DNA from 4 places in the Synechococcus sp. CC9605 genome. Region 3 is predicted to be linked to each of the others. Evidence: predicted binding sites of a transcription regulator. Region 3 holds the regulator's gene; each other region holds the start of a gene.
What was found. Region 3 encodes NtcA, which controls nitrogen genes in cyanobacteria. Its sites were predicted from a motif close to GTANCNNNNGNTAC; they were not measured.
Positions count from the first base shown of each region.

Region 1 (5,889 bases), 320 kb from region 3:
CTCGCCGGACTGGAACGCCCTGGCAGCGGAGCGACCTACAGCAACTGGCTGCATGTGGCGGATGCCGCCGGTGCCCTGGAAGCAGCTCTCGATGCTGAATGGGCCGGACTGGTGAATGTGGTCAACGACGAGCCGATTCGGCTGCGGGACCTGGTGGGGCGCAGCCTGCAGCGCCAGGGCCTGGCCCCTGTGCACTGGCTTGGGCAGAACGGACCGGGTTCAGGGGGCCGACGGATTCGCAACACCCGACTCAAACAGCTGGGCTACCAGCTGCAGCACCCGCGCCTTGATCAGAGCGGCGTGTTGGCAGCCAGCCAGGTGCCCTGACCCGCGCACCACTCCCGCTTCCAGAACGGGGCCTGGTGCTTGAGTTGCTCCAACAACGCGGCCGAGCAGCGCTGCGCCGCCCCACGACGATCGGCCTGCACCGCCACCAGCACGATCGGCTCACCGGGGGTGAGCTTACCCACCCGATGCAGCACCAAAAACGGCCCCGTCCGGTGCTCCTGCTGCAGGCGCTGCGCCATGGCCGTGATCTGACGTTCGCAAAGGCCGGGGAAGTGCTCCAGCTCCAATGCCTCCAAAGGCCGGCCATCCATGGTGGTGGGACGCACCCGACCAATAAAAATCGCCGCGGCCGCGGCATCCCCGCTCCAAAGCGCCAGCTGCTGCCAAGGATCAAAGGGATCCGGGCACACCTCCACACGGCAATCGGTCACGCTTCAACCCCCCGTGAACGGTGGAAGAAAGGCCAGCTCATCACCGGCCTGCAACGGCTGATTGGCACCAACCAACTCCTGGTTCACCGCAATGCTGATGCCCTCGAGCGGGCCAAGATCCAACTGGTTCCAGACCTCACGGGCCGTCGAGACGCCTGGCGTGAAAGGAAGGGAACGCTCGGCCCAACCGGCGCGTTCTCGCAGGGAAGCGAACAGCAGCACCTTCAGCACCACGTCCATGGCAGCTGGAGCGGTTCTAGCGTCAAAGGGTTCCGTCGCTGTGCCATGGGCCTGTCCATTGCCCTGCTCACCATCTCCGACTCACGCACCCTGGCGGACGACAGCAGCGGAGATCAGCTGCAGCGCAGCCTCGAAGACGCGGGGCATCACCTTCAGGAGCGACAACTCTGCCCGGATGATCGCTATCAGATCCGCCGTGAACTGAGCCGCTGGATCGCCGATCCTGAGGTTGATGTGGTGATCACCAGCGGCGGCACCGGTCTCACCGGCCGCGATGGCACCCCCGAAGCGGTGGCACCGCTGCTGGACAAAACAATCGAAGGATTCGGAGAACTGTTCCGCGTGCTCTCCTTCGAGAGCATCGGCACCAGCACCCTGCAAAGCCGCTGCCTTGCAGGCGTGGCCAACGGCACATTCGTGTTTGTGCTGCCGGGATCTCTTGATGCGGTGACCACCGCTTGGAACCGGCTCATCCGGGCTCAACTCGATACCGACACCCGACCGTGCAATCTGGCCCAGCTTCGGGCTCGCTTGAAGGAATAAAGCGGAATCGAGCGGAGCTGTTCAGAACGGAATCGGCATCGTGACCGCTGCAGGTGTGGGCCTGCAGGCTTCAACCTGATGATCAATCACCTCACCCACCACAACGATCGAGGGTGACTTGAAGGCCTCGGCTCGGCATTGATCGGCAATGTCAACCAAGCTGGCTTTGAGGCAGCGTTGCCCCGCCACCGTGCCCTGCTGGATCACCGCCACGGGGGTCGTCGCAGCCAAACCACCCGCCATCAGCTCTTCTGCGATCCGAGGCAAGTTGTGCAGCCCCATGTAGATCACCAATCCGTCACTGGCCGCAGCCAGAGCACGCCAATCCACGGAAGGACGGCGCTTGTCGATTTCCTCATGACCGGTGACGAAGGTCACCGATGATCCCGCTCGCCGGTGGGTAACGGGAATTCCGGCGTAGGCAGGGGCAGCAATGCCAGCGGTAACACCAGGCACCACCTGAACAGGAATATTCCGCTCCGCCAGGTATGCGGCTTCTTCCCCTCCACGTCCAAACAGGAAGGGATCACCCCCCTTCAAGCGCACCACCGTGCTGTGCTTCTGGGCCATTTCAACCAGCACGGCATTGGTGCTGGGTTGTGGCACCGAATGATGTCCGCGACGCTTGCCGACAAAACGGCGTTCGCAGGTAGCCGGCACAAGATCCAGCACTTCTTCGGGCACCAGCGAGTCGTACACCAGGGCATCGCAATGGCTCAGCAGCCGATGCGCCTTTAGCGTGAGCAACTCGGGATCGCCGGGACCAGCTCCCACCAGATAAACGGTTCCGGTTTGTTCAGCGGTGGTCACGGCAGAGAAACAAGCAGATCGATCAGGGCCTGGCGGGTAGGGGGATGCTCCAGCAGGGGAGGCAATCCACCAACTTCGCTCAACGCTTCTGTCATGCGGTTTGGGGCGAGGGTCAATGGGAGCGGCCGGGCGTGGGGATGGCGCTGCTGGAACTCGGGCCAGGCATCAAAGGGAACCAACGGCAAGGCCAGGCGAGACGCCAGCATCGCGAGGAAGCGATCCGCCACCCCCGGTCGAAGGGGATGGTGCACCAGCACGGCATCACAGCGTTCAGAAACCGAAAGTGCTGAGAGCACAGCGTTCCACCAGGTGATCCAGGAGCCCAGAAAGGGCAGCAAAGCCACGCTCGCCCTGGCTCCACGAAGCCTGTCGCGAATCGCCGGCACATCCATTCGGGCGTGCGCTCCAGGCAACAACAGCAAAGGAACAATCCATGAGGATCCGGGAAGAGCCGACATGGGCTGTTCAGCCGTCAGCACCTCCAACTGAACGGGCGCCGATCGCAACTGGGCCAGGAGATCCGGCAGGGAGGCCAAACACTCTGGAACAACGCCGCCACTGCGGCCATGCACCACCAGATGCAGCCCATGCCGTGCTTCATCTGAAGCGTCATTCCGTAGCAACGGCCACGGATCGATGACCATGTCAGCTGGTGTCATCGGATTGTTGTGAACGTTGAATGAGTCATGGCGCCCAGCCGTCGTTTTGATCGTGCCCCATTGGACAGCCGCTCTTACCGGGATCCGCTGGAAAGACGCATGGAGCGGTACAACGGGTACGACGTCCGAGACGACGGACACTGCAGGGGTAACGAACCCAGGTACGCCCGCGTCGACCGACGTTTCGACCGCACCGCCGGGCCGTCCGATCTGGACAAAGACTTTGCTGCAATGAAGCGCGTTTGGCAGATGATCCGGACCGGAGCGGTACGGATGGTTGGCGAAATTGGACGCCAATACTGAGCCAAGAGCCAATTGCCTTTTACGGCCCCGCGGAACCAGCAGACGTAGCCATTGTTACAAATTTGCGGGACCGAATCCTCTGAAAAAGGGCAACTTCAAAAATGTTCTCTTTGCTACAACCAAGGCTTCAGTCACGGTGTTTATTCATGAGAGACAACGTTCCACGTCTTTATGAAGCGTTGCTGGTCAACGGGCCATCACGATTGATTCGCTCCAATTTTTGAGGAATTAATCCACCTACGTCTCCATCGAATCATGACCATCAGCTCAGTCTCAAGGCCTTATCTCGACGGCAAAAAGCTCAACAAAATTGAGCAGAATAAAGCAGCTAAAGATGGCCTCTTGGTCGGCAGCGAGATCGAAAAATTCGCAGAACTCGGATGGGAACAGGTCGACGAAACCGACCTCCAGTTGCGGTTGAAGTGGTACGGGATGTTCTGGCGTCCGAAAACTCCAGGAAAATTTATGCTCCGACTGCGTGTTCCCAATGGGGCCTTAACCGCAGATCAGCTACGTGTCATCGGTTCAATTGTTGAACGTTATGGAGAGAACGGTAGTTGTGACATCACCACGCGTCAGAATTTACAGCTCAGAGGAGTGCTTTTAGACGACCTGCCTGAAATTCTCAAGCGACTGAAGGAAGCTGGTTTAAGCACAATTCAATCTGGTTTCGACAATCCACGTAACGTGACCGGAAATCCTATAGCAGGTATAGATCCATACGAAATCATTGACACTCGTCCCTACACACAAGAACTTCAAAATCACCTCACCAATAACAGCGAGGGAAATCCTGAGTACTCGAATCTTCCACGCAAGTGGAACACCGCTGTTGCCGGAGCCAAGGACAACTTCCTGCTCCACAACGACATCGTCTTCCACCCAGTAGAACGCGATGGGGTTATGGGGTTTGGAGTATGGATTGGTGGTGTTCTTTCATCCCAGATTAATGCTTATGCCATCCCACTGAATGCCTGGGTGAAACCCGAGGAAATCTGCAAAATGACTGACGCCGTTATCCGTCTCTGGCGAGACAATGGCGAAAGGGACAAACGTCCCAAGGGTCGCTTCCGTTTTTATTTAGATCAGGTTGGCCTCGATGAGTTCCGGAAAAAAGTCGAAGGTTTATTCGGGCCGCTTGTCTCAGATCCAGGTTCAGTTTTCGACTCCAGCCCACGCTCTCATTATGGAATTCACCCGCAAAAGCAGGAAGGGTTTTCCTATGCGGGTCTTCACGTACCAGTCGGGCGTCTTAAGGCCTCAGATCTCCAAGATTTAGCAACAGCTAGTCTTAATTACGGGAATGGTGAAGTACGGCTTACTGAAGAACAAAACGCAATAATAGTAGGCATAAGTAATGATAAAATTGAATCTTTTAAGTCAGATCCGCTACTTAAACGTTTTCCAATCGAGCCGAAAAACGTTTCAGCTGGCACTGTGTCTTGTACCGGAAATACATACTGCGGCTTTGCTCTCACTAACACCAAAGACACTGCACAAATGGTTGCAGAAAAACTAGATGCTGAGCTTAATCTTCCAAAGCACGTGAAAATCCAATGGACTGGTTGTCCAAATAACTGTGGTCAAGCAGATATGGGTTCAATTGGATTGACTGGGACAAAAGCTAAAAACAGTGAAGGAGTGATGGGCGAAGGCTACACAATGACTCTAGGAGGCTCCCAAGGACAGAATCCAAAACTCGGAGAAATCCATCAAAAAGCAATTCCCGCAGATGAAATCGAGGATGCTCTTAAAGCGGTGTTGATCGAAAAGTTTGGGGCCACCCCCAAGGCCTGACCACAGGTAAAGGCGTGACGCTTCCTTTTGAAGTCACGGCTCTATCGCAACGACCACCTCCTTTCATAGACATTGCCTATGACAACGATGTACCCACCTCATGTGTATATCGTCTCTGCGAAAGTGGTCGCGACGAGGCCCCGATCCTCTCTGGCATTACTTCAAACCGCTTCACCTGACTGAACACCTGATCAACCGCTTCAACGGTTGAAAACAACAACTTGTAAACCTTCACTCTTACCTGATGGACTACGTCCTTCCTAACGAGCTTGTCGACAGCATGATTGGTGCTGGCGCCAAAAAATCAACACTCAGCCCCAAACAACTGCTACTCCGTGGCTTTTACTCAGGATCAATCCTGGGTCTCGCTGTGATCCTTGCCCTTACCTGTGGCATTCTTACTAAACTCCCCTTTGTCGGTTCACTTTTATTCCCCTTCGGCTTCGCCAGCATCGTGCTGTTCGGCATGGAACTGGTTACAGGTAACTTCGCGCTTCTCCCAATGGCGTGTTGGGCTGGAAAAACCTCCTGGAAAGCAACATTCGTAAATTGGGGTTGGGTATGGCTTGGTAACTGGGCTGGCACAGCTGCAGTCGCGTTGTTCATGGCGCTAAGTCTTACAAGCGGCACCATGGATGCAGCTGCCGACAACATTGGCCCCCCAATTTGGGATCTTGTTGCGCAGAAAATTGTTGCACTTAACCAGATCAATGTTGAGAAGAAGTACGAAGCACTTGGAGGATTGGGCTTCTTCCTTGCTTTCCTTCGCGGCGTTATTGCCAATTGGCTGGTCTGCCTTGGGGTCACGATGGCGTCTG
Region 1 is NC_007516.1:2,461,939-2,467,827, forward strand. It holds gene SYNCC9605_RS13165 (NAD-dependent epimerase/dehydratase family protein) at 1-327, shown strand, start outside; gene SYNCC9605_RS13170 (molybdopterin synthase catalytic subunit) at 291-719, opposite strand; gene SYNCC9605_RS13175 (MoaD/ThiS family protein) at 723-959, opposite strand; gene moaB (molybdenum cofactor biosynthesis protein B) at 1,005-1,502, shown strand; gene cobA (uroporphyrinogen-III C-methyltransferase) at 1,524-2,312, opposite strand; gene SYNCC9605_RS13190 (DNA mismatch repair protein MutS) at 2,309-2,956, opposite strand; gene SYNCC9605_RS13200 (ferredoxin--nitrite reductase) at 3,530-5,071, shown strand; gene SYNCC9605_RS13205 (formate/nitrite transporter family protein) at 5,316-5,889, shown strand, end outside.
Region 1: the regulator NtcA is predicted to act here: its motif matches at 3,319-3,332, upstream of SYNCC9605_RS13200 (ferredoxin--nitrite reductase).

Region 2 (5,889 bases), 860 kb from region 3:
TGTGAACCGGGCCAGCCGCGATCAGTGGCTGCAGCTTCCCGGCTGCAGCCAGGACACAGCCGATCTACTGGTGCGGCTTCAGGGGGGTGGGGTGCAATTCGCCAGTGCCGATGATCTGTTCCGGCTGCTGGAGCTGCCGAGCGATCTGGCCAAGCTTTGGACACCCCATCTGCTCTTCCAGTGGCACGGTGATGCCCCACCGCAGCCGCAGGCCGCTCCCCTGGACCTCAACAACGCCAGCGCCGATCAGCTGGCCCTGCTTGGCTGGCCGGAACAACGGCTGGCCAACCTGATGCGGGAACGCCGACGCGACGGTTTCAAGGATCTGGCCGATCTGCAGGAGCGGCTCTGCCTGCCCGCCAGCAGCGTGGAAGCCCTGATCGGCCGGGTGAGTTTCGGCAGCCGACGCTCCGGGCCCAGCCTGCCGCTGCCCTGATGCAGGGGGATCTCTTCTCGACTGGCGCACTGGCCTTCAGCAATGGGCCCGACCTGCCCCTGCAACGGGATCAGCTGCTCGCCTGGCAAGAGCGGCTGCATGCCCATCAGGCGCCGCTGTTCCGCGGAGAAAGCGCCGGCGCAGCCCAGGGGGATCTGTTCGGTGCTAGCCCCGAAGACGCTGCCGCGGCCATCAATCCACTGGCCCTGACCCCCCTGGCGATGAGTTTCTGGCGCTGGCCGGACCCGTCTCACCGCGGAGCAGCGATCTACCTGGTGATGGACAGGCCAGCCCAGCTGGAGCAGCCGCTTCTGCTGTATGTGGGCGAAACCCTGGCCGCCGAGCGCCGCTGGAAAGGTGATCACGACTGCAAGGCCTACCTCGCCGCCTACGGCGAAGCCCTGCACCGCTGTGAGCTGAGCGCCCAGCTGAGCATCCGCTTCAGCTGTGATGTGCCCAAGGCCACCCGCGCCCGGCGGGCCCTGGAACAACAGCTGATCCAACGCTGGTGGCCTCCGTTCAACAAGGAAACCCGCCAGCGCTGGGCCACCCCCTTCACCGCCGAGCTCTAAGGCCAAACCCATCACGCGGGATCGCTACGCTCGTCCTTTGTTGACGCGTCCACCCATGCGCTTCTCCCTGTCCTCCGCCGATTTGCAGGAGTGGAACGGCGATGTGCTGGCGGTGGGTCTTCCCCAGGGCGATGTCGATGCCACGGCAACGGCCCTGGAACAACGCTTTGCCGGCATCACCGATGCCCTCAAGCAGCAGGAGTTCAAAGGCAAGCCCGGCGACCAACTGGTGATCACGCCCCTCGGTGGGGGACCGCAACGGCTGGTGGTGCTGGGTCTAGGCGAGAGCGACGCCATCGATACCGAGCGCCTGCGCGGTGCCGCCGCCCGGGCCGCCAAGGCCGCCATCGGTTGTGAAGGCAGCCTGGGCCTGCAACTGCCCTGTGCGGGAAGCGATGCCCAAGAAGCTGCCCGGATCTGTGCTGAAGCGGTGCGGCTCTGCCTCTACAAAGACCAGCGCTTCCGCAAGGAGCCGGACCCGCGCCGGATCCCTGAGGCTCTGGAGCTGATCGACCTCAGCCCCGCCGCCGAAAGCGGCTTTGCGGCGGTGAATGCCACCTGCGCCGGTGTGGAACTGGCCCGGGAGCTGGTGGCGGCCCCCCCGAACGTGGTCACCCCGGCCGCCCTCGCCGACACGGCTGCTGGCATCGCCAAGGACCACGGCCTTGAGCTCAAGGTGCTCGAGCGCAGCGACTGCGAAGCCAAGGGCATGGGTGCCTTCCTGGCCGTGAGCCAGGGCTCCGATCTGCCGCCCAAGTTCATCCACCTGATCTATCGCCCCGAGGGCGAGGTGAAACGCCGCGTTGCCCTGGTGGGCAAAGGCCTCACCTTCGATTCCGGCGGTTACAACCTCAAGGTTGGTGCAGCCCAGATCGACATGATGAAGTTCGACATGGGCGGCAGTGCCGCTGTGCTCGGTGCCATGCGCAGCATCGCCGAACTCAAGCCAGCCGGCGTTGAGGTGCACATGGTGGTGGCCTCCTGCGAAAACATGGTGAATGGATCCGCCGTCCACCCCGGCGACATCGTCATGGCCGCCAACGGCATGACGATCGAAATCAACAACACCGACGCCGAAGGCCGGCTGACCCTCGCCGATGCCCTGCTCTACGCCTGTGAGCAGAAGCCCGATGCCGTGGTTGATCTGGCCACCCTCACCGGAGCCTGCGTCATTGCCCTGGGGGATGAGATGGCCGGGCTGTGGTCCAACAACGACGATCTGGCGGAGGCCCTCGATGCTGCCGCTCAGACGGGCGGGGAAGGGCTCTGGCGCATGCCACTGCGGCAGTCCTACAAGGATGGATTGAAGTCGTTGCTGGCCGACATGAAAAACACCGGCCCGCGACCCGGCGGTTCGATCACAGCGGCCCTGTTCCTCAAGGAGTTCGTGGCCAAAGACACCGCCTGGGCCCACATCGACATCGCCGGGCCGGTCTGGAGCGACAAGGGCAAAGGCGTCAATCCCGCTGGTGCCACCGGCTACGGCGTTCGCACCCTGGTGAACTGGGTGCTGGCCCAGTCATGAGCCGCTCCCCGGTGCGCTGGTACATCAAGGCTCAGCTAGGGGTACTGCTGCTACCAGTGGGCCTCTGCCTGTTCGGAGAGGCGGTGAGCCGCAAGGTGGTTCAGATGCTCGGTAAGGACGCAGGCCCCTGGTTCTGGTACGGAACCCTCAGCCTTATCTGCATCAACGCAGGCATCGGCCTGATGATCGACAGCGGACTGACCCGAGGATTCCCGGGGCGACGTCAGAGCTGATCAGGAGGCAACCGGCTGCAATTCGAGCGAACGATCCGGGGTTTCAAGTGCATGGATCTGCCACCGTGCTCGCTCAGAGCAGGTTTCCAACACACGATCAAGATCGTCCGATGCGTGCTTCGGTGACGCGTAGGGACCGATATGACGGGTGCCAAGACCATCCTTAATGGTCAGCAGATACATACAACCCTCCTCTCACCACCAAATCGTAAGCGTGGCTCGAAGCTTGGTCGATGGCCGGAAACCCGTCTGTTCACTGAGAACTTGCTGAATCATTCAGGTTGTCGCGCTTAATCTTTTCAACAGGTTGAGTGTTGGTTTCTTAAGGAATTCGACCAGATTTGATCAAGTAACGGCCCACTCCATCCCTTGGAGCGATCTGAAAGCTCTCGCTTTTTTCTTGGGTCCCTCACAGCAGGGATGTTTTGTCGCGATGGCGACGACCAGCCTCAGGAGCCCAGGCCATCCTTCGGTTGCTTCTTTCGGTGAAGGAGCAATGCGTCGAACGCGGGGGTGCCTAGGGAACACCCCCCTTTTTTATGGGAGTCAGCCCACCAGGACAAGGGCGACATTGAGAATTGCCAGCCCCACCAAGAACACCGCAGCCAACAACGCCGCTTCGGGGAAGAATTTGGCAATCACAAATCCCACCCCGAGAAACACCGAGGAAATCACGATGGCGGTGAGGTCCGTTCCCATCGAAGGGCGCTGACAGGCTGCTTCCCACGATGACGAGATCCCGCGCGAACCGTGATCGCCGAACCAGTTCACCCCACAACAAACCCTTGCCTCGACCTACTTGGTGTAGGTGACGCCTCGGTATGTGAGGGTGCGGCGACCTTCGCGCAGGAGCTCCTGGCGGCAGGTGGTGTAGTGCTCGCGCCGGTAGGTCAACTCAACGCAGACTTTGGGTGCTGATGGTGCTGCTTCATAGGTGTGACCTCGATAAAGAAGTGCCGTCATTGGATGTTCCTCGAGAAAACCCAAGTCCCCGTTCCGTGGCTTGGAGCGTCTGCGCCCCCGCAAGCAGGGGTGAACGTTTTGTAGCGGTTGCTACAAGCACATTTATAGATCAGTCGCCAACCCCGCGTTGCTCGAGCGGATACACACCACCCCTTGATCAGCACTCCTCACAGACGGGCGCACTGGCAGGCCATCCATCCATCGACCAGATCACGTCAGAGACCGCACCAGCGTTGATCCACTTGATGACACCGGTGTCCACATCAGCCACCTGAAATAAGAACGGGAGTCTGGGATGGCGAGCACTCCCCTCACAGAAGATCACTTGCCCCATCCACCAATCCCCCTGATCAAGGTGATCTCCACCCACAATCACGAAGTGCCCTGGGCGGACATGAAGGAACGGAGCTTCCGCCTTCACCGTGAGATCGCCGTGATCAACCGACATGCACGCCCTCGAGATGGTACGCCTGTACTCATAGTCATGGTGACGCTGGTTTGGCAACCAGTGGATGGGGGGCTGGCGCCGGGGTTCAGGTGTGTTGCCAGACTCTGACGTAAGCACTTTTGCTCCCTAGACGTGGACCGATGGGTGTCTAGGTTTCGACAGACTCCAGTTTTGTAGGCCGCCTTTCGATCGCACAAGGTCCTGACCCTGCCGCTGTCGAGAACGCCAATCGATGACTGACCGCACCCTCAGCATTTCCAACGCACTGCGCGAAGCGCAGCTGCAGCGCCTGGAAGCCTCCCTGGCCGCTAAGGCGGCATCCAAGCCTCATGCCACAACACAGCCAGCCAAAGACAAGGACGCAGAAGCACGCGACTGATCGCAACAGTCCTCACGCAATCCTTGATCAGATCGGCATATTGATGGAAATCCGGCGCCTGCCGATGTTCTCAAGTGCTGTGCTGTGGAGTCACTGCTCTCGATCTTGTTGGGTGTCGCCCTCGCCTGGGCGATCACACGGGTGATCATCTGGCTGAGCGATCGGGCTCGCTCGCGAGGGCGGTCTGCGGAAGATTTATGCTGCCATCTTTGAGCGATGGACCGATCCCCTGCAGAACAGGAACTCAATCGCATTGATCGTGAACTGGATGTGAACGAACCGCTCGGAGGGAACCACCCATAAAGCGAGGTGGTGGTCAGAGTGGAAAGTCAGGCAACCGATCCCTTGATGCCGTGCTGGTCACAGCGCTGCTGCTGTTCGTTGTTGCAGCAGCATTGGTGTTTGCAGGCCGGCTTAGCCCCACTCAACGGATGCAACTGACGGCTGGTTCCGTCAGGGGAGCTGTTGGCCTATTGCTGGGCTATGGCGTCGGAAGGCTGAGGCCTTAAGACCACCAGAACTGGGCGCTAGCTCCCCCAGGCGTTACCGGAGCGAGCGTGTCGCCCCAGACGCTGTCGAGCCTGCGGTCACGACCACAGCTGAACCGGTAGAAGTTGTATTTGACAGCGTTGTTCTCGGCATAGTTCTGGTGGGGAGAGTCCGTTAGGCCTCGATCCCCGTGTGGCATCCGCATCGCTCCAGTGCCACAACACCAACATCGCCACCAACCGCCAGGTGGGTGAGCTGTGCCAAAGGTTTTCTTAAGGCGCTTCCGTTGCAGCCTTCGCAACTCCCTTGATAGTACATCTGTACTTACAGGAAGTCGATGGAGGTAATGGAGGCGTGGCCACACGCTGATGAGCGGGTGATGTAGCGGTCGTACAACGAACAGGTCTGCATCTCGTGTGCGTGGTTCACCTACGGGATGGATGGTCGCTGCCACACCGTTGTGGGTTGCACCCTGCAAGAGGCGCAGCTTCAGCAAGGGCAGCACCTGACGCACTGCCGCCGCAACTGGAAGGCAGTGCACCACATGGAAACCGGCCCTGCTGTCGCCGCGTAACTACAATCGTGGGTATTAATTCTCATCGTGGGTGCTGAGTCCACAGTCGTGCCAACGGGTTTTTTACATTTTCCATACGCATAGTTTGCGACTTCTCCAGACAGCTCGACTGGAGATATCAGATCTGGCGGGTAATGCACGACCCGCCTTTTTTATGCGCTTTTTCGACACCGTTGGGCGCGCCTGTGAAGGTCTCGCGGTCATCCGTACCTCCGCACCCAGGCTTCGCTTCATAGCTTCGACAATTCTGAATGCAGAGCTGCATCAGGC
Region 2 is NC_007516.1:1,929,105-1,934,993, forward strand. It holds gene SYNCC9605_RS10525 (hypothetical protein) at 1-436, shown strand, start outside; gene SYNCC9605_RS10530 (hypothetical protein) at 436-1,008, shown strand; gene SYNCC9605_RS10535 (leucyl aminopeptidase) at 1,064-2,533, shown strand; gene SYNCC9605_RS10540 (hypothetical protein) at 2,530-2,766, shown strand; gene SYNCC9605_RS15610 (hypothetical protein) at 2,767-2,949, opposite strand; gene SYNCC9605_RS15250 (hypothetical protein) at 3,313-3,465, opposite strand; gene SYNCC9605_RS14065 (DUF4278 domain-containing protein) at 3,562-3,729, opposite strand; gene SYNCC9605_RS10555 (DUF3104 domain-containing protein) at 3,887-4,177, opposite strand; gene SYNCC9605_RS15255 (hypothetical protein) at 4,410-4,556, shown strand; partial or broken gene SYNCC9605_RS14070 (peptide-methionine (S)-S-oxide reductase) at 5,084-5,208, opposite strand; gene SYNCC9605_RS14880 (hypothetical protein) at 5,482-5,619, shown strand.
Region 2: the regulator NtcA is predicted to act here: its motif matches at 3,810-3,823, upstream of SYNCC9605_RS14065 (DUF4278 domain-containing protein).

Region 3 (5,889 bases):
GTCGCAGAATTGGCATGGATGCAAGCTAGCGGCGGCCTTTTGAAGGAGCTGCCAGAGTGATCGCTGAGGTTGCAGTGCGATGACAGGCACTCCGAAGTCTTCGCCCCTGGGCACGGCACAGCAATGGGTGCTGGTGCTGATCGCGGTGGTTCTGGCCATTGGCCTGGTCATCCTGCGGGGCGGCATTCAGAGCGAAAGCCCGATGGAGCAGCTGGCGAGACGATCCCTCGACCCGCAAACAGCGTTAACGAATGGACGCCCAACCCTGATCGAGTTCTACGCCGATTGGTGCCAGGTCTGCAGGGAGATGGCCCCTTCGATGCTGGATTTGGAGAAGCGATCGCGGGATCGACTCGATGTTGTTCTGGTCAACGTCGACAACCCCCGGTGGCAAGATCTTGTTGATCGCTACGACGTCAACGGCATTCCCCAGTTGAACCTGTTTAACGCCGAGGGGGAGGCTAAGGGCCGATCCATCGGTTTACGCAGCGTTGAGGAACTCCAGCTGCTCACCACAGCACTGATTGAAGATCAACCGTTGCCTGCCTTGCCTGGCGTCGGCAACATCAGCCGGCTGGAGACGCCCTTCTCCGCGAACAATGCGTTGGCAGGTGCCTCAAGCCCAGCCAACGCCGGGCCCCGCAGCCATGGTTGACACGCCTCGCCATGATCACCACAACTCGTCACTCTGACGCTCCCATGGACCGCTTTCGGGTCGATCTGATCGCAGCCACGCCGAACCCGCAGCAATGCGTTTACGCCGCCATGCATCAGGACTACAGCGAAGGATTCGTGGCCGCAGATCGTGCCAACTGGCCCGATGAGCAACGGGCCGGGGAGATCTGTGTGAAACGTCTGCTGTCTGGAGAACGCGGCCACTACGGCCCGATGGAGCATGCGCAGATCGTGCTGAACGTGGGATGTTTCCCGCACTCGGTGATGCAGCAGGCCCGCACCCACCGGGTTGGGGTGAGCTTCGATGTGCAATCCATGCGCTACACCGGTGAACGCATCTGCCGTGCAGCGGATGGCGCCTTGGACCTGGAGGACGTGTTTTATCTACGGCCCGTCGGCGAGTACAGCGATCGGCAGGGAAAGAAATACACCTACACCGAAGCACTACGCCAACAGGATCTCGATCTGTGCCGAAGTGCCGCCGAGCGCTACAGGGATCTGCTCAAGGCCGGTTTCGCCGAGGAGCACGCACGCGGCATACTTCCTTTCGACTACCGCCAGCATTTTGTGGTGAGCTTCAGCCTGAGGGCATTCCTGCATTTCATGGATCTGAGGGCCAAGCTCGATGCCCAGTTGGAGATCCGCCAGCTCTGCGATCTGATGTGGCCCCACATGGTGAATTGGGCCCCGGAATTCGCAGCCTGGTATGAAAAAACCAGGCTTCACCGGGCGCGACTGGCCCCGTAAGCGGGGGCTAGACCTTAGCCAGCGTCACCCGTTCCGGTTGGTGCTGGTATTTGCCTTGTCGATCGCTGTAGGTGGTCGAGCAGGGATCACCTTCAAAAAACAGCAGCTGACAAATGCCTTCATCGGCATAGATCCGACAGTCAGCGCCAGAGCTGTTGCTGAATTCGAGGGTGAGATGACCCTCCCAGCTGGCTTCTGCCGGGGTGGTATTGACGATGATTCCAAGGCGGGCATAGGTGCTCTTGCCCAAACAGATAACGGTGATGTTGGGGGGAACCCGTAGCTTCTCCAACGCCACACCAAGGCCGTAGGAATGCGCAGGGAGAATGAAATAGCGCCCGTCTTCATCCTCATGAAGGGGGGTGGGCTCGAGGTTGGCTGGGTTGAACCGCTTGGGGTTCATCACCGTGCCCGGAACATGCCGGAAGATCAGGAATTCCTGGGGCGACAAGCGCAGGTCGTAGCCATAAGAGGAGCAACCGAAACTCAAAACCGGTCTCAGCTTTTGCTCCGGATCCAGGTGACGAACCAGACCGCTCTGGAATGGCTCGATCATTCCCTGGCCGGCCTGTTCAGTGATCCAGCGATCGCACTTGAGCATCAGAAACCTCGGCGCAACTCCGTGACTTGATCTGCCATCTCCATCACACCGGCGGGGATTGCAGGTCCAGTGATGATCACATCCATCGAAGCGGGCCGCTGCTCAAGGGCTGCAATCACATCCGCTTCATCCAGGTATCCGAAGGCCACGGCAAGGCCGATTTCATCCAACACCAGCTGGTCGAGATCTCCCTGAATCAAGTGCTGGCGACAGATGGACCAAACTGCAGCCACCGCCTCGGCGCCACCGGGATGCCCCGGTGAGGAGAGGCAGAGGGGCACTTCCGGACGGAGCCAGACAAGACCTCCGCAGAGCTGCACCCGTCCAGCCGGTCCCTGCTGAACGCCCCCTTTGAGGAACTGACTGATCAGAACACGACTGCCCAAGCCAGCAGCACGCATGGCCTGACTCAGAACACTGGCGAAACTGCCTCGGTAGGGCGCCGTATGCACTTGAAGCTGCCCTTCGGGGGCCACCAGATGCAGGGGTGGCGAATCAGAGACAGGTGCTACGGGCCTGAGGCCCGCCCGCTGCAAAGCCTGCTGATCCTGATCCAGGGAGTTCTGGAATGCTTGGGGATTGGCGAGGCTTGTGGTCATCACGGAAGCATCTGCCCGGGTGCCCCCGGCGAGACCTTGAATGTAGCGGCGAGATCACATTCCACAAGGGGATTGACACCACCCATGGTGTTTGGACGGGGCGAGAACCAACCGCCTGCGAGGCTTGACGAACTGCACACCACCGATGAGCCAATCCCCTGAACACCGCACTGATGGCCGTCGCCCAGAGCAGTTGCGACCGTTCTCGGTGACCTGGAATCCCATGGGGTTTGCTCTGAGCTCCCTGGTGGTTCACACGGGCCGAACCGCTGTGCTCTGCAGCGTCTGCTTGGAGGGCAAGGTTCCCCGCTGGCGGAAGGGAGAAGGGCTGGGATGGCTCAGCGCCGAATACCGGTTGCTGCCAGGGTCCACCCCACAGCGGCAATCACGGGAGCTGATGAAACTCTCGGGTCGCACCCAGGAGATTCAGCGGTTGATCGGGCGCAGCCTGCGCGCCGTGATCGACATGGAACGCCTGGGGGAGCGCACCTTGCTGATCGACTGCGACGTGATCCAGGCGGACGCCGGCACCCGGACGGCCTCGATCACCGGGGCTTGGCTCGCCCTGGACCAGGCCTGCCGATCGCTGGTGGAACAGGGAGTGCTGGAGCAATCGCCGCTGGTCGATCAGGTGGCGGCCGTCTCCGTGGGCTTGGTGGATGGCCAGGCCTTGCTGGATCTGGACTACAGCGAAGACAGCCGAGCCGAGGTGGACTTGAACGTTGTGCAGGCCGGCGATGGCCGTCTTTTGGAAATCCAGGGAACTGCGGAGGGAGCACCCTTCAGCCGCAGCCAGCTCAATGAGCTGCTGGATTTGGCGGAGCCGGGATTGTCATCCCTGATGCAGGCACAACGCCAAGCCTTCACCGAGCACAGCAGCGTTACGTAATAACCGCTACATGGCGGCCACCGCCGGGTCCGTAATTTCGCTTCACCAGGGGGTTGTCATGACCAGTAGCCGAGGTTTCAGCCGATACGCCCCGCAGATGGTGGCTCCTTCTCCCAGCGCAGAACCGGCCAACCGTTCTCTCCTTGAGATCATCCGAGATCTCGATGGCGCCAGCAGTGAACTGGTGGACCGCAACAAGACCATTTTCTTCCCTGGAGATCCCGCAGAACGGGTGTATCTGATCCGCCGGGGGGCCGTTCGTCTGTCCCGCGTCTATGAGTCGGGGGAGGAAATCACCGTGGCCCTGCTCCGCGAGAACAGCCTCTTCGGTGTGCTGTCACTGCTGACCGGCCAACGCTCTGATCGCTTCTACCACGCTGTGGCCTTTACCAGGGTCGAGATGGTGACGGCACCGGCGACCTCCGTCAAGGCCGCCATCGAAGCCGACACCAGCGTTGGACTGCGCCTGCTGCAGGGTCTCTCCAGCCGGATTCTGCAGACCGAAACGATGATTGAAACCCTCACCCATCGGGACATGTCGTCCCGGCTGGTGAGCTTCCTGCTGGTGCTGTGCAGGGATTTCGGCGTGGCGGATGAGCTGGGCATCACCATCGATCTGCGCCTGTCCCATCAAGCCATCGCTGAAGCAATTGGCTCAACACGCGTCACAATTACGCGTCTGCTGGGAGACTTGCGTCAATCCGGTCTGGTTCAGATTGACCGCAAGAAAATCACCGTTCTGGATCCGATCGCTCTGGCCAAACGCTTCAGCTAGTCCGGCCATCGCCCCACGAGTGCAGCCATGAGCGGCTGGGCACTGATTCTGGTTCTGCTGGTGCTCGGGGGAGTGCTGTCGACCCTGGGTGATCGTCTGGGCAGCCGCGTCGGCAAAGCGCGACTGAGTTTGTTCAAGATGCGCCCAAGGCGCACCGCCGTTCTGATCACGGTTCTGACCGGCAGCCTGATCAGTGCGCTTTCACTTGGCCTGATGCTGCTGGTGAGCCGACAGCTGCGGGTGGGCCTGTTTGAGTTGGATGCCCTGCAGGAGAAGCTCCAGGACAGCCGGCGACAGCTAAAGGCAGCCGAGCGTGAACGGGACAAGACCCAAACAGAAACCCGGCGGATCGCCATTGAGCTGAAGCAAGCGCAGCAGCGGGCCAACACCCTGCGCCTTGAACTGGCTCCTCTTCAGAACGAGCGGGCCCAACTTGAAGCTGAACGTGAGCGCCTCAGCCAGGACATCGCCTCCCGCGATGCGGACATTCAACGCACGGAAGCCGAACTCAACAGCGTTCGCAGCCGTATCCGTGCCGGGGAGCAGGAACTCAAACAACTTGAACGCAATCTGGTCGCCCTGAGGCGTGGATCGGTGGTGATCAGCAGCGGCCAGACCTTGGCGAGAGCAACGGTTCGACTCGAGGCTCCGGACCAGGCCAAACAGGCCGTCGACAGGTTGTTGCAGGAGGCCAATCTCAACGCCTACGGGAAAGTGAGGCCTGGCGAAGCGCCCGAACGCCAGTTGATCCGCGTTCCTCGAAGCGACGTGGAACGCCTGCAAAACATCATCCGCAAACCGGAAACCTGGGTGATCTCGCTGCGCTCTGCCACCAATGTGCTGCGGGGTGAAACGGCGGTGTACGCCTTCCCCGAGGCGCGTCCCAACCGGCCGGTGGCCCAACGTGGAGATGTGCTGGCCACAACCACGCTTCAACCGAATGACCGCACGCCAGAGGGCATTCGCACACGGTTGAACCTTCTCCTGGCCTCGGCCTATGCCGAGGTGCAGCGGCGTGGATCCCTGACCGAGGGGCTTCAGTTCGATGGATCAGCCCTCTCCCAACTGGCCCAGACCCTGATGGAAGGCCCCAGCCAAAGCGTGGTCCTGGAGGTGATTTCCGCAGGGGTCAGCGACAGCGCCGATCCTGTCGTTGTCACCATTCAGGCCTCCCTATGAAACGAGTGGCCGTTCTCGATCCAGGTCGCTGCAAATGTGGTCTTGTGCTGGCCGATCTTCAGCTCGGCCTTGTGCGCGAAGGATATGTGCTGGCCCCGGAGGCCGTGGAACCCTGGCTGGAGCAGTGGAATCAAGACCAAGCTCTCGACCGCATCCTGATCGGCGATGGCACGGGAAGCCGAGCCTGGATCAAGCGACTAGAACGGCTGTGCCATCTGACCTTGGTTCCGGAGCAGGGAACAACCCTGAGGGCAAGACAGCGTTACTGGACGCTGTGGCCGGCGCGGGGTTGGCGAAGGATGCTGCCGGCAGGGCTGCGCATTCCACCGGTGGATCTGGATGCGGTTGCAGCTTTGGTGATGCTTGAGGAGCACCTGCAGTGCAGCCTGAGATGGCCGGAGCCGGCCCCCACGTTCTCGCTCAG
Region 3 is NC_007516.1:274,070-279,958, reverse strand. It holds gene SYNCC9605_RS01370 (hypothetical protein) at 1-16, opposite strand, end outside; gene SYNCC9605_RS01365 (thioredoxin domain-containing protein) at 80-655, shown strand; gene thyX (FAD-dependent thymidylate synthase) at 700-1,422, shown strand; gene dcd (dCTP deaminase) at 1,430-2,023, opposite strand; gene SYNCC9605_RS01350 (cob(I)yrinic acid a,c-diamide adenosyltransferase) at 2,023-2,622, opposite strand; gene rph (ribonuclease PH) at 2,768-3,511, shown strand; gene ntcA (global nitrogen regulator NtcA) at 3,570-4,286, shown strand; gene SYNCC9605_RS01335 (DUF3084 domain-containing protein) at 4,314-5,465, shown strand; gene SYNCC9605_RS01330 (resolvase) at 5,462-5,889, shown strand, end outside; gene SYNCC9605_RS01325 (DUF3146 family protein) at 5,886-5,889, opposite strand, start outside.

Region 4 (5,889 bases), 350 kb from region 3:
GGCCCCGGCACGGAAGCCATCGCCGGGGAGGGCCACATCCTCACGGCCGGCGGCATCGACACCCACATCCACTTCATCTGCCCCCAGCAGATCGAAACGGCCCTGGCCAGCGGCGTCACCACCCTGATGGGGGGCGGCACCGGACCGGCCACTGGCACCAATGCCACCACCTGCACCCCCGGCGCCTTCCACATCGGGCGGATGCTCCAGGCGGCTGAAGGCCTGCCGGTGAACCTGGGCTTTTTCGGCAAGGGCAACGCCAGCACCCCAGAAGCGCTTGAAGAACAGGTGCGCGCCGGCGCCTGCGGCCTGAAGCTGCATGAAGACTGGGGCACCACCCCCGCCACCATCGATGCCTGCCTGTCGGTGGCCGATCGAATGGATGTGCAGGTCTGCATCCACACCGACACCTTGAACGAAGCTGGCTTCGTGGAAGACACGATCGCCGCCATCAAAGGGCGCACCATTCACACCTTCCACACCGAAGGCGCCGGCGGTGGACACGCGCCAGACATCATCAAGATCTGCGGCGAGGCCAACGTGCTGCCGAGCAGCACCAACCCCACCCGGCCTTACACCCGCAACACCCTCGAGGAGCACCTCGACATGCTGATGGTGTGCCACCACCTAGATCCAAAGATCCCCGAGGACGTGGCCTTCGCCGAATCGCGGATCCGGCGCGAAACGATCGCCGCCGAAGACATCCTTCACGACCTCGGCTCCTTCTCAATCATCGCCAGCGACTCCCAGGCCATGGGCCGCGTGGGCGAGGTGATCACCCGCACCTTCCAGACCGCCCACAAGATGAAGGTGCAGCGCGGTGCCCTACCGGAAGACTCCGCTCGCAACGACAACCACCGGCTCAAGCGTTACATCGCAAAGGTGACGATCAACCCGGCGTTGGCCCACGGCATCAGCAGCGAAGTGGGGTCGATCGAAACCGGCAAGCTCGCCGATCTGGTGCTGTGGAAGCCGGGCTTCTTCGGCATTCGCCCGGAACTGGTAGTGAAGGGCGGTTCGATCGTCTGGGCCCAGATGGGCGATGCCAACGCCTCGATTCCCACCCCCGGCCCGGTGCACGGCCGGCCGATGTTCGGCGCCTTCGGCAAAGCCCTCGCCCCCAGTTGCCTCACCTTCGTGAGCGAAGCGGCGATGGATGCCGACATCCAACGCCAACTGGGGCTGGAGCGCACCTGCATGGCGGTGAGGGACACCCGCAGTGTGGGCAAGAGCGCCCTAAAGCTGAATTCAGCGCTGCCCAAGGTGAGCGTGGACCCGCAGACCTATGAGGTGTTCGCCGACGGTGAACTGCTCACCTGCGAGCCCGCCGAAGTGCTGCCCCTGGCCCAGCGCTACCTGTTGCTTTGAGCCCCCTGCTGGTGGTGGTTCAACACGTGGACCACGAAGACGCCGCACTGGTGGGAGAGCTGGCGCGGCAACGGGGTCTGACACTCGAGATCCTGAGGCCCGACCGGGGCGACCCTCTTCCAGACCCGAAGGCGTGTGCCAACGTCATCGCTCTTGTGCTCGGCGGACCGATGAGCGTGAACGATCGCGACCAACCGGGCATGGACTGGTTGCAGCAGGAACTGGACTGGTTGAGGGCCTGGCACCAGCAACGCCGACCGGTACTGGGCATCTGCCTAGGGGCGCAGCTCCTGGCTGTGGCTGCGGGGGGCAGCGTGCAACCCCTGCAGGTGGGAGCACCACCACAGCAGCTAAGGGAACTGGGGCTCGGCGCGATTCACTGGGTCGCAAATCCCAGTAATGAGGCCCTGCTCAAGGGGCAACCAAGCAGCACCCTTGTGCTGCATTGGCATGGCGATCGCATCCACCTGCCGGCTGATGCAACCCTGCTGGGTTCTTCACTGCACTGTGCCGAACAGGTGTTTCGACTCGGAGCCCACGCCATTGGCCTGCAATGCCACCTCGAGATCGACGGTGATGCGCTTGAGCGCTGGATCGCCAACGACCACGACTACGTGGTGAGCGCCCTCGGAGCTGAAGGGCCCGATCGCCTGAGCCGGGACTGGCGCAGGCTGGGCGCCACGCTTCAGGAACAAGGCCGAAACTTCTTTAATGCTGTGCTCGATCAACTGATTGAGATCAGCCAGGCCCACTAATTCCTACAGACAAAAATAAACAAAATCAAAAACTTTTCTGAAGAGGTATCAGCTTGAACACCACTTCGGGATTTGCAGGAGCTTCAATATTTTTGTAGCAACAGCTACCGATCGTTCACTTCGCATCACGCGAAGCGCAGTTCGCCTCAGGCCATGGAACGGGGACCTGAGCTTGCTTCGAGGACCATCCAATGACCACCCTTCTCTACCGCGGGCAGCAGTACCAGCAAAACAACGTCACTCAGGGCAAGCCTGGAGTGCAGCTGGTTTACCGCCGCAACGCGTACCAAGCCCGCCAGATCAACAACCACCGCATTCCGGTGCAGCTCGTTTACCGCGGTGTGGGCTACACGCGCTAGGCCAACTTCTCAATCCGTAGCAACTCGAACATTCCAGTTCCTAGAACTGAGGCGTAATAGACCCAGCTTCAGCTACGACGTTGGATCTCATCGCTTCTCGCCTCGACCAAGGCCTCGTGCAGGTGAATCCCTCCAGCGTGCACGGCGTGTTCTGGCTGCAGACCCACTTTCCGTCTCAGGAATGGGATGCCCTGCTTTCTGGGCAAGCTGCCTTTGGCATGGACTGCATTGATGACCTGATCACAGACGCACTTCAGGCCGGCCTCAATGTGGAGTGGGAAGCATCCGTCCCCAGCTGAACACTCAGAAATTGATTTCCCTAAAAGCCATGCACACGGCTGTGTTGCAAGACTTTTTAATGGCGTGCGCGATGGTGAATGCTCAAGCCACCAAACGGTTGAGCATCGGCAACTCCGACAGTTCATCCCTCCACTCCTGGGCCCAAAGGGCCTGACTGCGCTCATACACCTCCATCAACTGCTCCACGGCGCGCTCGTGGAAATCAACGCGCAGATCCAACAGCGGGAAAGCCGCTTCACCGCTCACCTGCACCGCCGCTGACGTGCAAAAGGGAGAACGATGGTCACCACCAGCCGCTTCCCCAGCCTGGAGAGCCATCATCAGGCGGCGGCCCAGTTTCAAGCTGGGGTCGCCGGTGAGAAAAGCCTGCTCCATGGCTGCCAACACACCATCATCCACCAAGCAATTGCCCGCAACAGACAGATCACGGTGATGACGATGCCCTGCCCAAGGGCCGCAATCCTGCCCGGTCCAACAGGCCGTGCGACCGTCCAGATCGATCAGGTGAAACTGACGCCGGTCACGGTGCTGATCATCTGCAAGAAGGCTGGCCAGAACGCTTTCGGCATCAGAACTCTGCTCCAGGCGCTCAAGGCCACAAATCCCCAGATACGGATTGGTATGGGCCTGGGTGGCGACAGCACCAACCCCCGCGCGGATGTGGGGCACAGTGGATCCAACGGCCAAATGACAGGTGGCCACGGCCACGCCGAAACGACCGTTACTGGGATCCCGGGCCAGGATCGAAAAGGTCACGGCAGCTGACGGTCGAGCCGCAGCAACGTTTCCAGCAGCACCGCGGTGCCCGCCCAGCACTGCTCGTCACTAGTGAACTCTGCAGCGGAATGACTCAGGCCGCCCCGGCTGGGCACAAAAATCATGCCCATCGGCCAACGGCGGCCAACCTCCTGCGCATCGTGGCTGGCACGGCTGGGGAGATGGCTGTGGGACAGGCCGAGATCGGCCGCGGCCTCAACGATCGTGGCCATCACCACCGCATCAGCAGGGGTAGGATCAACGCTGAACTGGGGGTCCACCGCAATCGGGCAGCCTGTTTCTGCACCGATGCGTTCCACCTGCTGCATCAACTCCTCCACCAACTGATCGAGAACGGTCGGATCCACATCCCTGAGGTCAACGGTCAGAGAGACAGCGCCGGGGACAACGTTGGCGGCATTGGGCCAAACCTCCAGTCGACCTACCGTCGCCACTGGATCTCCGGGATGACGGGAGGCCATGGCCTCAACGGCAAGAACAAGACGCGAGGCCGCCACGAGGGCGTCCTGTCGCAACCCCATCGGTGTGGTGCCGGCGTGGTTGGCCTGGCCCTTCACATTGATGCTGAACCGACGCTGACCGACAACACCCTCCACAACACCGATGGCATCGCCGCGCTGCTCGAGGACACCGCCCTGCTCAACATGCAACTCCAGAAAAGCGGCATAGGCCTCATCTGAGCGTCGAGCTGAGGCCAGGGAGGACCAATGGCCGCCGATGCGCGCCAGGTTGTCCTGAATCGGCTGACTGTTGCTGGTGGCATAACTCTCCGGGTCATTGGAGGCCGTGCCCGACAAGCCCTTGCAACCCACCATGGTCGACTCCTCGTCGGCAAAGGCGATCAACTCGATGCCGTGCCGCAGGCGCAGGCCCTGGTCTTGAAGTGCGCGGCAGGCTTCCAGACCGGCCAACACCCCGAGGGCTCCATCAAAACGTCCACCGGTGGGAACCGTGTCGAGGTGCGACCCAGTCACCAGGGCAGGGCGGAGGGGATCGAGGCCTTCCAGGCGTCCGATCAAGTTGCCAGCCGCATCAACACGCACCTGCATGCCGAGCTGCTTCATCCAGTGGGCCAGCAAATCTCGGCCCTGCACATCCTCCGGCGAGAATCCGCGTCGACAGACGCTTCCATCGGGCTTGGCTCCAATGCTGGCCAACTGCTCAATCGTTGCGACCAAACGCTCACGGATTGGTCGCGCCGCAATCTTGGCTGGTTCGATCTGCGATTCAGAAGTGATCGGAGAAGCCGAGATGAGCGCTGGCAATGCCGTGACCTTCAGTTCAAACTAAATGTCACTTTCTCCCGAACTGGCTGATCAGCCTGTAGCTAGCGCAACGATTTAACCCTGATCAAAGAAATCAAACGGGCATCAGCACCCGCCAGCCCAGGCGGTCCGCCTCCCGGCGGGCGAGGGCTGGCACGTCTTCCGCCACAAACATGCGGTGCAGCATCTGCACGCCAAGCAGGTGATTGATCACAGCATCCATCTGCACACGCTCCGCGTCGGTGGTGGCCGGGTCCTCGTGACGCTCAAACAAGGCGAGCACGCCGGCTTTGCTCAACAAACCAGCGGAATCGATCGCCTCATCACTGAGGTAGTCGTCGGCGAGCTGCTTCATCTGCCCCCACTTCTCAGGCTCCGTGTGGGCTGGTGGGGCCATGAAGGCGAACTTCTCACGCCGGTACAACACCTCCGGCAACAGGCCCGCCATGGCTTCCCGCAGCACATATTTCTCGGTTTTCCCCTTGATCCGCAGTTCGGGCGGCACCTGCACCGCCACCGCAGCCAGATGGTGATCGAGGAAGGCGGGTCGCGCCTCCATGGAATTGGCCATGTCGACCCGATCACCGCCCCAGGTGAGGATCTGGCCCTCCAGCATGGTCTTGATCCAGACGTACTGAGCCTTGTCCAGGGCGTGGCGCCCGTCCAGTTGATCCGCATCCAGTTGCTCGGCAATCGCCTTGCCCGGCGAGTAACCCTCCAGGGCTGCGGCGTGGGACTCCGCCAGAAGCTCCGGCACCAAGGGCGCACAGGCCAACCAAGGCTGAAGGCAACTGGGGGTAAAACCAACCACCGCATCGAGATCGGGGTCATCCACCTGGTTTTCAGCCAGCATCGCCCCTTTCACCAGGGCATTGGACTGCTGCAACAGGCTTTCCCAGCTGGCGCGCTCCTCCTGCGGCAGGTCATCGAGACCGTGGAGGAACATGTCGCGGCGAAAGGCGGGATAGCCGCCGAACAGCTCATCTGAGCCTTCACCGGTCATCACAACCTTGTAATCCACATCGTTGACATGGCGGCTCATCAAGAACTTGGCCACCGCCAGGG
Region 4 is NC_007516.1:2,437,281-2,443,169, forward strand. It holds gene ureC (urease subunit alpha) at 1-1,368, shown strand, start outside; gene SYNCC9605_RS13060 (type 1 glutamine amidotransferase) at 1,365-2,123, shown strand; gene SYNCC9605_RS14200 (DUF4278 domain-containing protein) at 2,315-2,482, shown strand; gene SYNCC9605_RS13065 (hypothetical protein) at 2,563-2,781, shown strand; gene SYNCC9605_RS13070 (DUF1028 domain-containing protein) at 2,864-3,538, opposite strand; gene SYNCC9605_RS13075 (Zn-dependent hydrolase) at 3,535-4,824, opposite strand; gene asnB (asparagine synthase (glutamine-hydrolyzing)) at 4,919-5,889, opposite strand, start outside.
Region 4: the regulator NtcA is predicted to act here: its motif matches at 2,218-2,231, upstream of SYNCC9605_RS14200 (DUF4278 domain-containing protein).